Regions from separate parts of the Pseudomonas sp. ABa2 genome, predicted to be linked through region 1. Evidence: predicted binding sites of a transcription regulator. Region 1 holds the regulator's gene; the other holds the start of a gene.

What was found. The regulator FliA, encoded in region 1, starts transcription of late flagellar genes. The targets are predictions, from matches to a motif close to CTAAAGTTTNNNNNNNNNNNGCCGNTAA.
Region 2: AC1G9C_RS03965 (methyl-accepting chemotaxis protein) is a predicted target of FliA. The motif match lies at 1,846-1,873, and genes of this name have one in related genera.

The regions. Positions count from the first base shown of each region.
Region 1 is NZ_CM155239.1:1,866,028-1,870,440, reverse strand. It holds gene AC1G9C_RS09240 (chemotaxis protein CheA) at 1-764, opposite strand, end outside; gene AC1G9C_RS09235 (protein phosphatase CheZ) at 778-1,566, opposite strand; gene AC1G9C_RS09230 (chemotaxis response regulator CheY) at 1,586-1,960, opposite strand; gene fliA (RNA polymerase sigma factor FliA) at 2,044-2,790, opposite strand; gene fleN (flagellar synthesis regulator FleN) at 2,787-3,617, opposite strand; gene flhF (flagellar biosynthesis GTPase FlhF) at 3,714-4,413, opposite strand, start outside.
Region 2 is NZ_CM155239.1:816,816-821,228, forward strand. It holds gene AC1G9C_RS03950 (DUF1631 domain-containing protein) at 1-128, shown strand, start outside; gene ampD (1,6-anhydro-N-acetylmuramyl-L-alanine amidase AmpD) at 332-880, shown strand; gene ampE (regulatory signaling modulator protein AmpE) at 893-1,726, shown strand; gene AC1G9C_RS03965 (methyl-accepting chemotaxis protein) at 2,054-4,084, shown strand; gene AC1G9C_RS03970 (globin) at 4,195-4,413, opposite strand, start outside.

The DNA of each region.
Region 1 (4,413 bases):
GCCACCGGGACGGCCGGCGCTGGCGCTTCGACCGCACCGGCGAACTGGCCCTTGCCGTGCAACTGGTCGAGCAACGCCTCGAATTCGTCGTCGGTGATTTCGTCGCCGGCCGGCGCCGCGACGGCCGCGACCGCCACGGCCGCGCCGACGGAGCTCTCAGCCGCCGCGGAGAACTGGCCCTTGCCGTGCAGCTGGTCGAGCAGAGATTCGAATTCGTCGTCGGTGATCTCGTCGCTGGCCGCCACGCTGTCGCCGGCCGGCGCTTCGCCGAGGGCATCGAGCAGCTGCTCGAACTCGCTGTCGGTGATGTCGCCGGAGGCGGCGGCTTCGGACTTCGGCGCGGCAGCCGGCGCCACGGCGGCGGGCTCGGCACCAGCCGGCTCGGCCAGCCGCGACAGCGCCGCCAGCAGCTCGGCCGACGCCGGGGTCGGCTCGCTGCGCTCGCGCACCTGGCCGAACATGCCGTTGACCGCATCCAGGGCTTCGAGCACCACGTCCATCAGCTCGGCGTCGACGCGTCGCTCACCCTTGCGCAGGATGTCGAAGACGTTCTCGGCGATATGACAGCACTCCACCAGCTCGTTGAGCTGGAGGAATCCAGCCCCGCCCTTGACGGTATGGAAACCGCGGAAAATGGCGTTGAGCAGGTTCATGTCGTCCGGGCGGCTTTCCAGCTCGACCAACTGTTCGGACAACTGTTCGAGGATCTCGCCGGCCTCTACCAGGAAGTCCTGGAGGATTTCTTCATCGGCGCCGAAGCTCATAGGGGGGAACTCCTTAGAATCCTAGACTGGACAGCAGGTCGTCGACATCGTCCTGACTGGAGGCGACGTCATCACGCTTATCGGCATGAATCTGCGGACCTTCACCCCGAGATGGCTCTTTTAATTTTTCCTGTTCGGCGCGCAGCTGCTCATGGTCGTGCTGAATGCCGGCGAAACGGTCGACCTGACTGGCCATCAGCACCAGTTTGAGCAGGTTGCTTTCCACCTCGGTGACCAACTGGGTGACGCGCTTGATCACCTGCCCGGTGAGGTCCTGGTAGTCCTGCGCCAGCAGAATGTCGTTGAGGTGGCCGGACAGCTTGCTGCTGTCGCGCTCGCTGCGGGCGAGGAACAGCTCGATACGCTTGGCCAGCTCACGAAAGCCCTCGGCGCCCATCTCCCGGCGCATGAAGCGGCCCCATTCGGCGCTCAGGCTCTGCGCTTCGTCGCTGAGGTCGTTGACCAGCGGTGCGCTCTGCTCGACCAGGTCCATGGTGCGATTGGCCGCCTTCTCGGTCATGGTGACCACGTAATTCAGGCGTTCGGTGGCATCGGCAATCTGCGACAGCTCCTGGGCATGCGGCATGCGCGGATCGAGCTGGAAGTTGACGATGGCGTTGTGCAGCTCGCGGGTCAGCTTGCCGACCTCGTGGTACAGGCCGCGGTCGCGGACCTTGTTGAGCTCGTTGATCAGTTGTACCGCGGCGCCGAAGTTGCCTTTTTCCAGGCTGTCGACCAACTCGCGGGCGTTGCTTTTCAGGGTCGACTCGAGGTCGCCCAAGATGGAGTCATCGTGTTCCATAGCACCCTCGCGGCCGACATCAGCCGTTGACCCGCTCGAAGATCTTCTCGATCTTTTCCTTCAGCACCTGGGCGGTGAAGGGTTTGACCACATAGCCGTTCACGCCGGCCTGGGCCGCCTCGATGATCTGATCGCGCTTGGCCTCGGCGGTGACCATCAGCACCGGCAGGTGCTTGAGGCGCTCGTCGGCGCGCACCGCACGCAGCAGGTCGATGCCGGTCATGCCGGGCATGTTCCAGTCGGTCACCAGGAAGTCGAAACTGCCGCTCTGCAGCATGGGCAGCGCCGAGGTGCCATCGTCGGCCTCTGCGGTGTTGGTGAAACCCAAATCACGCAAGAGGTTCTTGATGATCCGTCGCATCGTCGAGAAATCGTCAACGATGAGGATTTTCATGTTCTTGTCCAAGTCGACCTCCGTACAGTCCCAAACGTATTGCGCTCGGCAATACGCCCTTTAATCGTGAAACCGGCCAGCCCTCAGCTGGCGCGCCACTCGCCCAGGCGCGCGCGCAGACGCGCGGCGCATTGGCTGTGCAACTGGCTGACGCGCGACTCGCTGACCCCCAGCACTTCGCCGATTTCCTTCAAGTTCAGTTCTTCATCGTAATACAGCGCCAGCACCAGGCGTTCGCGCTCCGGCAGCCCGGCGATGGCCTCGGCCAGGGCCGCCTGGAAGCGTTCGTCTTCGAGGTCCCGCGAAGGTTCGAGGTGGGTGTGCCCGGCGTCTTCGTGCAGCCCGCCGTGCTCGCCGTCCTGCAACAGGTCGTCGAAACTGAACAGGCGGCTGCCCAAAGTGTCGCCAAGGATGCCGTAGTAATCTTCCAGACTCAATTGGAGTTCGGCCGCAACCTCCTGATCTTTAGCGTCGCGCCCGGTTCTCGCTTCCACGACGCGGATCGCGTCGCTGACCATGCGGCTGTTGCGGTGCACCGAACGGGGCGCCCAGTCGCCCTTGCGCACTTCGTCGAGCATGGAGCCGCGGATGCGGATGCCGGCGAAGGTTTCGAAGCTGGCACCCTTGCTGGAGTCGTATTTACGCGAGGCCTCGAGCAGGCCGATCATGCCGGCCTGGATCAGGTCGTCGACCTGCACGCTGGCCGGCAGACGGGCCAGCAGGTGATAGGCGATACGTTTGACCAGAGGCGCATAGCGCTCGATCAACTGGTGCTGCGAATCCTGCGCCTGCGCCTTGTTGTACATACGAAGTCCAGAAGCTGCTGTCATACGGCGCTGTCTGCCGTCGGTTGCTGCACCAGACGTTCGACGAAAAACTCCAGATGGCCGCGGGGGTTGGCCGGCAGCGGCCAGGTATCGACCTTCTGGGCTATCGCCTTGAACGCCAGGGCGCACTTGGATCGTGGGAAGGCTTCGTAGACGGCGCGCTGCTTCTGCACGGCCTTGCGCACGCACTCGTCGTAGGGCACGGCGCCGACGTACTGCAGGGCGACGTCGAGGAAGCGATCGGTCACCTTGGTCAGCTTAGCAAAGAGGTTGCGCCCTTCCTGCGGGCTGTGGGCCATGTTGGCCAGCACGCGGAAGCGGCTGATGCCGTGGTCGCGGTTGAGCAGCTTGATCAGCGCGTAGGCATCGGTGATCGAGGTCGGCTCGTCGCACACCACCACCAGGATCTCCTGGGCGGCGCGGACGAAGCTGACCACCGCATCGCCGATGCCAGCGGCGGTGTCGATCACCAGCACGTCGAGATTCTCGCTGATCTCGCTGAACGCCTGGATCAGCCCCGCGTGCTGCATCGGCGAGAGGTTGACCATACTCTGCGTGCCGGACGCCGCCGGCACGATGCGGATGCCGCCCGGCCCCTGCAGCAGCACGTCGCGCAGGTCGCACTCGCCGCTGATCACATCGGCCAGGGTGCGCTTGGGCGCCAGCCCCAGCAGAACGTCGACGTTGGCCAGGCCGAGGTCGGCGTCCATCAGCATCACCCGCCGACCGAGATCGGCCAGGGCCATGGACAGATTCACCGACACATTGGTCTTGCCGACGCCACCCTTGCCGCCGGTCACCGCGATCACCTGTACGGGATGCATACCCATGTTTTCTACACACCTTGTCTAACTTCGACTTGGCCATCCGGCCGTTCACTCCGGCGACGGTGTCGCCCGAGGGTGCAACATTCTCTTCTCGCTGCCTCAGCCGGCGCGTCGCGCCGGGCTCTGGTAGAGCCCGGCGAACAGCTGCGCCATGGCGTCCTCGCTCGGCTCCTCGGCGGCCTGCAGGCCCACCGCGCGGCTGACCAGCTGGTGGCTGCGCGGCACCTGCAGATCGTCCGGAATCCGCGGGCCGTCGGCGACATAGGCTACCGGCAGATGCTGGCTTATAGCCAGGCCTAAAGCCTCGCCCAGGCTGGCGGCTTCGTCCAGCTTGGTCAGTATGCAGCCTGCCAGGCCGCAGCGCTTGTAACTATGGTAGGCGGCCTTGAGCACTTGGCTCTGGCTGGTGGCCGCCAGGACCAGGTAATTCTTCGCCTGCAGGCCGCGCGCCGCCAGGCTCTCCAGCTGCAGGCGCAGCGCCGGGTCGTTGCCCGGCAGACCTGCGGTGTCGATCAGTACCACGCGTTTCTTCGCCAGTGGCGCCAGGGCCTGCAGCAGCGACTGGCCGGGGTCGACCTGGGTCACCGACACGCCGAGGATGCGGCCCAGGGTCTTGAGCTGCTCCTGCGCGCCGATGCGATAGCTGTCCATGCTGACCAGGGCGACCTGCTGCGCGCCGTGCTTAAGCACGTAACGGGCCGCCAGCTTGGCCAGGGTGGTGGTCTTGCCCATGCCGGCGGGGCCGACCAGGGCGATCACCCCACCCTCTTCCAGCGGCTCGATTTTCGGCGTCTTGATC
Region 2 (4,413 bases), 1.0 Mb from region 1:
AGAAGACCCGCACCGGCCTGGCCGTGGAGTTCCGCCGCAACGCCATCCGCCTGCTCGACGACGCGCTGCTGTTCGACCGCGCCCTGGAGTCGGTGATCGGCAATCTGCGCAAGCTGAAGAACGCCTGAGGCGTTCTGCCGGGCCACCCATGTGGCCCCGGCGATGCTGATGCGGCGTGCGCCGCTGTTGGGCTTCGTCGCGGGCTTCTCAGCCCAACCTACGACCACGAAGCCGCGTGCTCGATTTCCGGGCCGAATCTTTTCCAATCCTTGCGCGCCCTTGGCCGCTGCGGCTGGCTGCTCTAGAGTGGGGCCTCGTTCAGGAGCGCCCCATGCAGCTTGACCCCTCCACCGGCTGGTTCCAGGGCATTGGCCATTGCCCTTCGCCGAATTTCAATGCGCGGCCAAGCGGCGAGGTATCGCTGCTGGTGGTGCATAACATCAGCCTGCCGCCCGGGCAGTTCGGCACCGGCAAGGTGCAGGCGTTCTTCCAGAACCGCCTGCCGCTGGACGAGCACCCCTTCTATGCCGAGATCGCCACGCTGCGGGTCTCCGCGCATTTCTTCATCGAGCGCGACGGTACGCTGACCCAGTTCGTCTCCTGCCTGGATCGCGCCTGGCATGCCGGGCAGTCCTGGTTCGAGGGGCGCGACAACTGCAACGATTTTTCCCTCGGCGTGGAGCTGGAAGGCACTGACGAGCAGCCCTACACCGATGCCCAGTATGCCTGTCTGGGCGAGCTGACGCGCCAGCTGCTGGCCGCCTACCCGGCGCTGTCGGCGCAGCGCATTCGCGGCCACAGCGATATCGCCCCCGGGCGCAAGACCGACCCGGGGCCGGCCTTCGACTGGTCGCGTCTGCACGCCGCGCTCAAGGATTAAAGGAGAAGTACGATGAGTTTTCTGGTGATTCTGCTGGTGCTGTGGGTCGAGAAGTTCTCCGCCTGGCGCCTGCGCATCCAGCAGGACGGCCCCTGGCTGGCCCAGTTGCAGCGGCTGCAGCAGGGCAGTCTGCAGCAGGCGCCCTGGTTGTGTCTGGCAGCGCTGGTGCTGGTGCCGGTGCTGGCACTGGGCCTGGTGCTGCTGGTGCTCGAACCGATGGCCTACGGCTGGCTGGCGCTGCCGGTGCACCTGCTGGTGCTGATCTACAGCCTGGGACGGGGCGATCTGCTGACCGCACTGGGACCGTTTCGCGACGCCTGGCGCCGCGGCGACGGGCAGGCGGCCTACCACGTGGTGGAGCGTGACCTGGCGCTGCAGCCGGAGGAGGGTGCCGAACTCCTGCAGCAGGTGCAGGGGCATCTGCTGTGGCAGGCCTACCAGAGTTTCTTTGCGGTGATCTTCTGGTACCTGTTGCTCGGGCCCATGGCCGCCCTGGCCTATCGCCTGCTGGCGCTTTGCGCCGAACATGCCGAGCAGCCGGCGCTGCGCGAACGCGCGGTGCAGCTGCGGCACGCCTTCGACTGGCTGCCGGCGCGGGTACTGGCCTCCAGCTTCGCCCTGGTCGGCAATTTCGTCGCGGTCAGCCGCGCCTTGCTGCACGAGCTGCTCAGCTGGGACATTTCCGCGGCGCAGCTGGTGATCAAGGCCGGGCGGGCCGCCGGGGAAATGCCGGCGCCGGTGCTGGGCGAGGCGGGCGTCGATACCCTGGATCAGCTCTGGCAGCTGCTGATCCGCGCCGCGGTGGTCTGGTACGCCGGCTACGCCCTTTGGGTGCTGCTGGTCTGAGCGCAATCGGCGATCAACGCGGAACCCGAAATCCGCGGCGGTTGCATGGCCCGGATTACGCCGGCGGCTAATCCAGGCGACGGATGGTGGGTCTAATCCCCTAGGGACGGACGCTTAACCTTAAGTTACAGAGATCGGCGTCGATAACGGGTATATAGGAGGCCGTGGTCGATCCTGTTTTCGTGATGTCCGTCTCACTGCCTGCCTGTATAGACGGCGCCTACTCACATACAGATCGGGCTGCACAGGACGCCGTCGTCAGCCCATGAGAGGCTCGGCGGCGGTCCAGGCAACACTCATAACAATAATGGCAACTGGAGACGTCTAGTGAAGACCGTGTTGTATCCGGCCATCGCGCTGATGAATCGCCTCAGCTTCGGCATGAAGTTCAGCCTGATCAGCGTTCTGTTCTTCCTGCCCATGCTGGTCACCAACTTCTACCTGGTGCGTGACTCCTATCGCCAGTTCGTCGGCACCCAGAGCGCACTGGAAAGCCTTGAGTTGCTCGGCGACAGCCTGCAGTTGCGCCGCGATCTGGAGAGCCTCAACGACCTGGTGCAGATCAACGCGATGATCGGCCAGTCCGGCCAGGCCGGCGATCTGGAGGGGCGCATCAAGCAGTTGCAGCAGGCGCTCGACGCCGGCCTGCAAGGCCTCGAGCCGGTGGTGCGCGATGCCGAGCAGGCCGCCGAGTTCTCCGCCAAGCGCGACGAGATGCTCGCCGCATTGAAGAGCGCCGAGGCCGAGACCTCGTTGCAGAGCAAGACGGTGATAGTCGAGAAGCTGCTCGGCTCCTCCCAGGTGTTCATCAAGCTGGTGGCCAGCCAGGCCGGCCTCAGCCAGGACCCGCAGCGGCAGGTGCGGCAGATCACCGAGCTGATCGCCAACGTCACCCCGCAGGTCACCGATGTGCTCAGCCAGGGCCGGGCCATTGGCTCCTACTCCCTGGGCCAGGGCTTCCTCAACTCCGCGGCCAGCACCAAGTTCGACGACCTGCTGCTGCAACTGGAAAAGCTGCACGCCGAGTACGGCCTCAACCTGCAGGAAGCGCTGGCCGGCAACGTCGCCGCGCAGAACGGCCTGGGCAGCCTGGCCGAGGCCAGCCGGCAGACCCTCAAGGACAGCGCCGTGCTGTTCGAGGATCAGGTGATCATCGCCGACAGTCTGGACACGCCCTGGGCGCAATTCTACGACCAGGTCAGCCAGCAGATGGCCAAGACCCATGCCTTCAACGACGGCCTGCTGGCCTTCCTCGACAGCCAGCTGAGCGAGCGCCTGAACGACAACCGCGCGCAGATGGTGCTGCTGGTGGCGGCCCTGGTAGTGGTGTTCCTGTTGATTCTCTACCTCTACGCCGGCTTCTACGTTTCCACCCGCTCCACCCTGAAGACCCTCGGCCAGGTGATGGAAAAGGTCGCTGCCGGCGACATGACCGTGAGCTTCCAGGCGCAGAGCCGCGACGAACTGGGTGAACTGGGCCAGGTGTTCAACCAGACCGTGGTGCGTATCCACGACCTGATCGAGCGGGTCGGCCATACCGTCGGCGAAGTCGAGGGCCAGGCCGACCGCGTCGAGCTGGTGTCCGGCGAGAGCAACCAGGCGGTGGCCGGCCAGCGAGCGCAGATCGAACAGGTGGCGACGGCGATGAACCAGATGTCCGCCACCGCTCAGGAAGTGGCGCGCAGCGCCGCCGCCGCGGTGGGCAGCGCGCAGAGCGTCAACCAGGAAACGGTCAGCGGCCGCGCCCTGGTCGAGACCCAGGTCGGCGCCATCCAGCGTCTGGCCGGCGAGATCGACCAGTCGGTGGCGGTGATCAACCAGCTGGCCAGCGACAGCGCCTCGATCAGCCAGGTGCTCGACGTGATCAAGGGCATCGCCGAGCAGACCAACCTGCTGGCGCTCAACGCCGCCATCGAGGCGGCGCGTGCCGGCGAGCAGGGCCGCGGCTTCGCCGTGGTGGCCGACGAGGTGCGCAACCTGGCCAAGCGCACCCAGCAGTCCACCGAGGAAATCGAGTCGATGATCGCCAAGCTTCAGGGCGGCGTCGGTGCGGCGGTCAAGGCGATGAACGCCAGCCACCAGATGGCCGATGGCACGGTCAGCGAGTCGGCCAAGGTGCAGCAGGCGCTGGAGAACATCCTCGGTGCGGTGGGCTTGATCGTCGACCAGAACCAGCAGATCGCCGCCGCCGCCGAGCAGCAGACCGCGGTGGCCCACGACATCGACCAGAACATCGTCGAGATCAACCACGCCGGCGAACGCACCGCCGCCGGCGCCAGCCAGACCGAACAGGCCAGCCGCGAGCTGAGCGAGCTGGTCTCGCGGCTCAAGCAGTTGATCGGCGCGTTTCGCGTCTAGTCCCTGGCGCGATCCAGGCGGGCCCGCCCTCCGGCGGGCCTTTGCGTTTCTGCAGGTCGGGCGCGCAGGCTAGTGCACACGGCGCGCCCTACTGGGCGCCGCCGCTGTTTTCAGTAGCCCGCCTTGATTACCGCGATGCCCTGGTTCAGCACCTCGCGCCAGGCCTGGCGAATATCCGCATCGCACGCATTGTCGTGCTGGTTGATGCTCAGCAGCAGCGCGTCGAGCCACAGGTCGTAGAGTTCGGGGCGGATGTCCAGGCGCTGGCGCGAGTGCGATTCGCCGAGGGCGCGCAGCTTGGTATCGGGCAGGCCGCGGGCGTGCATCAC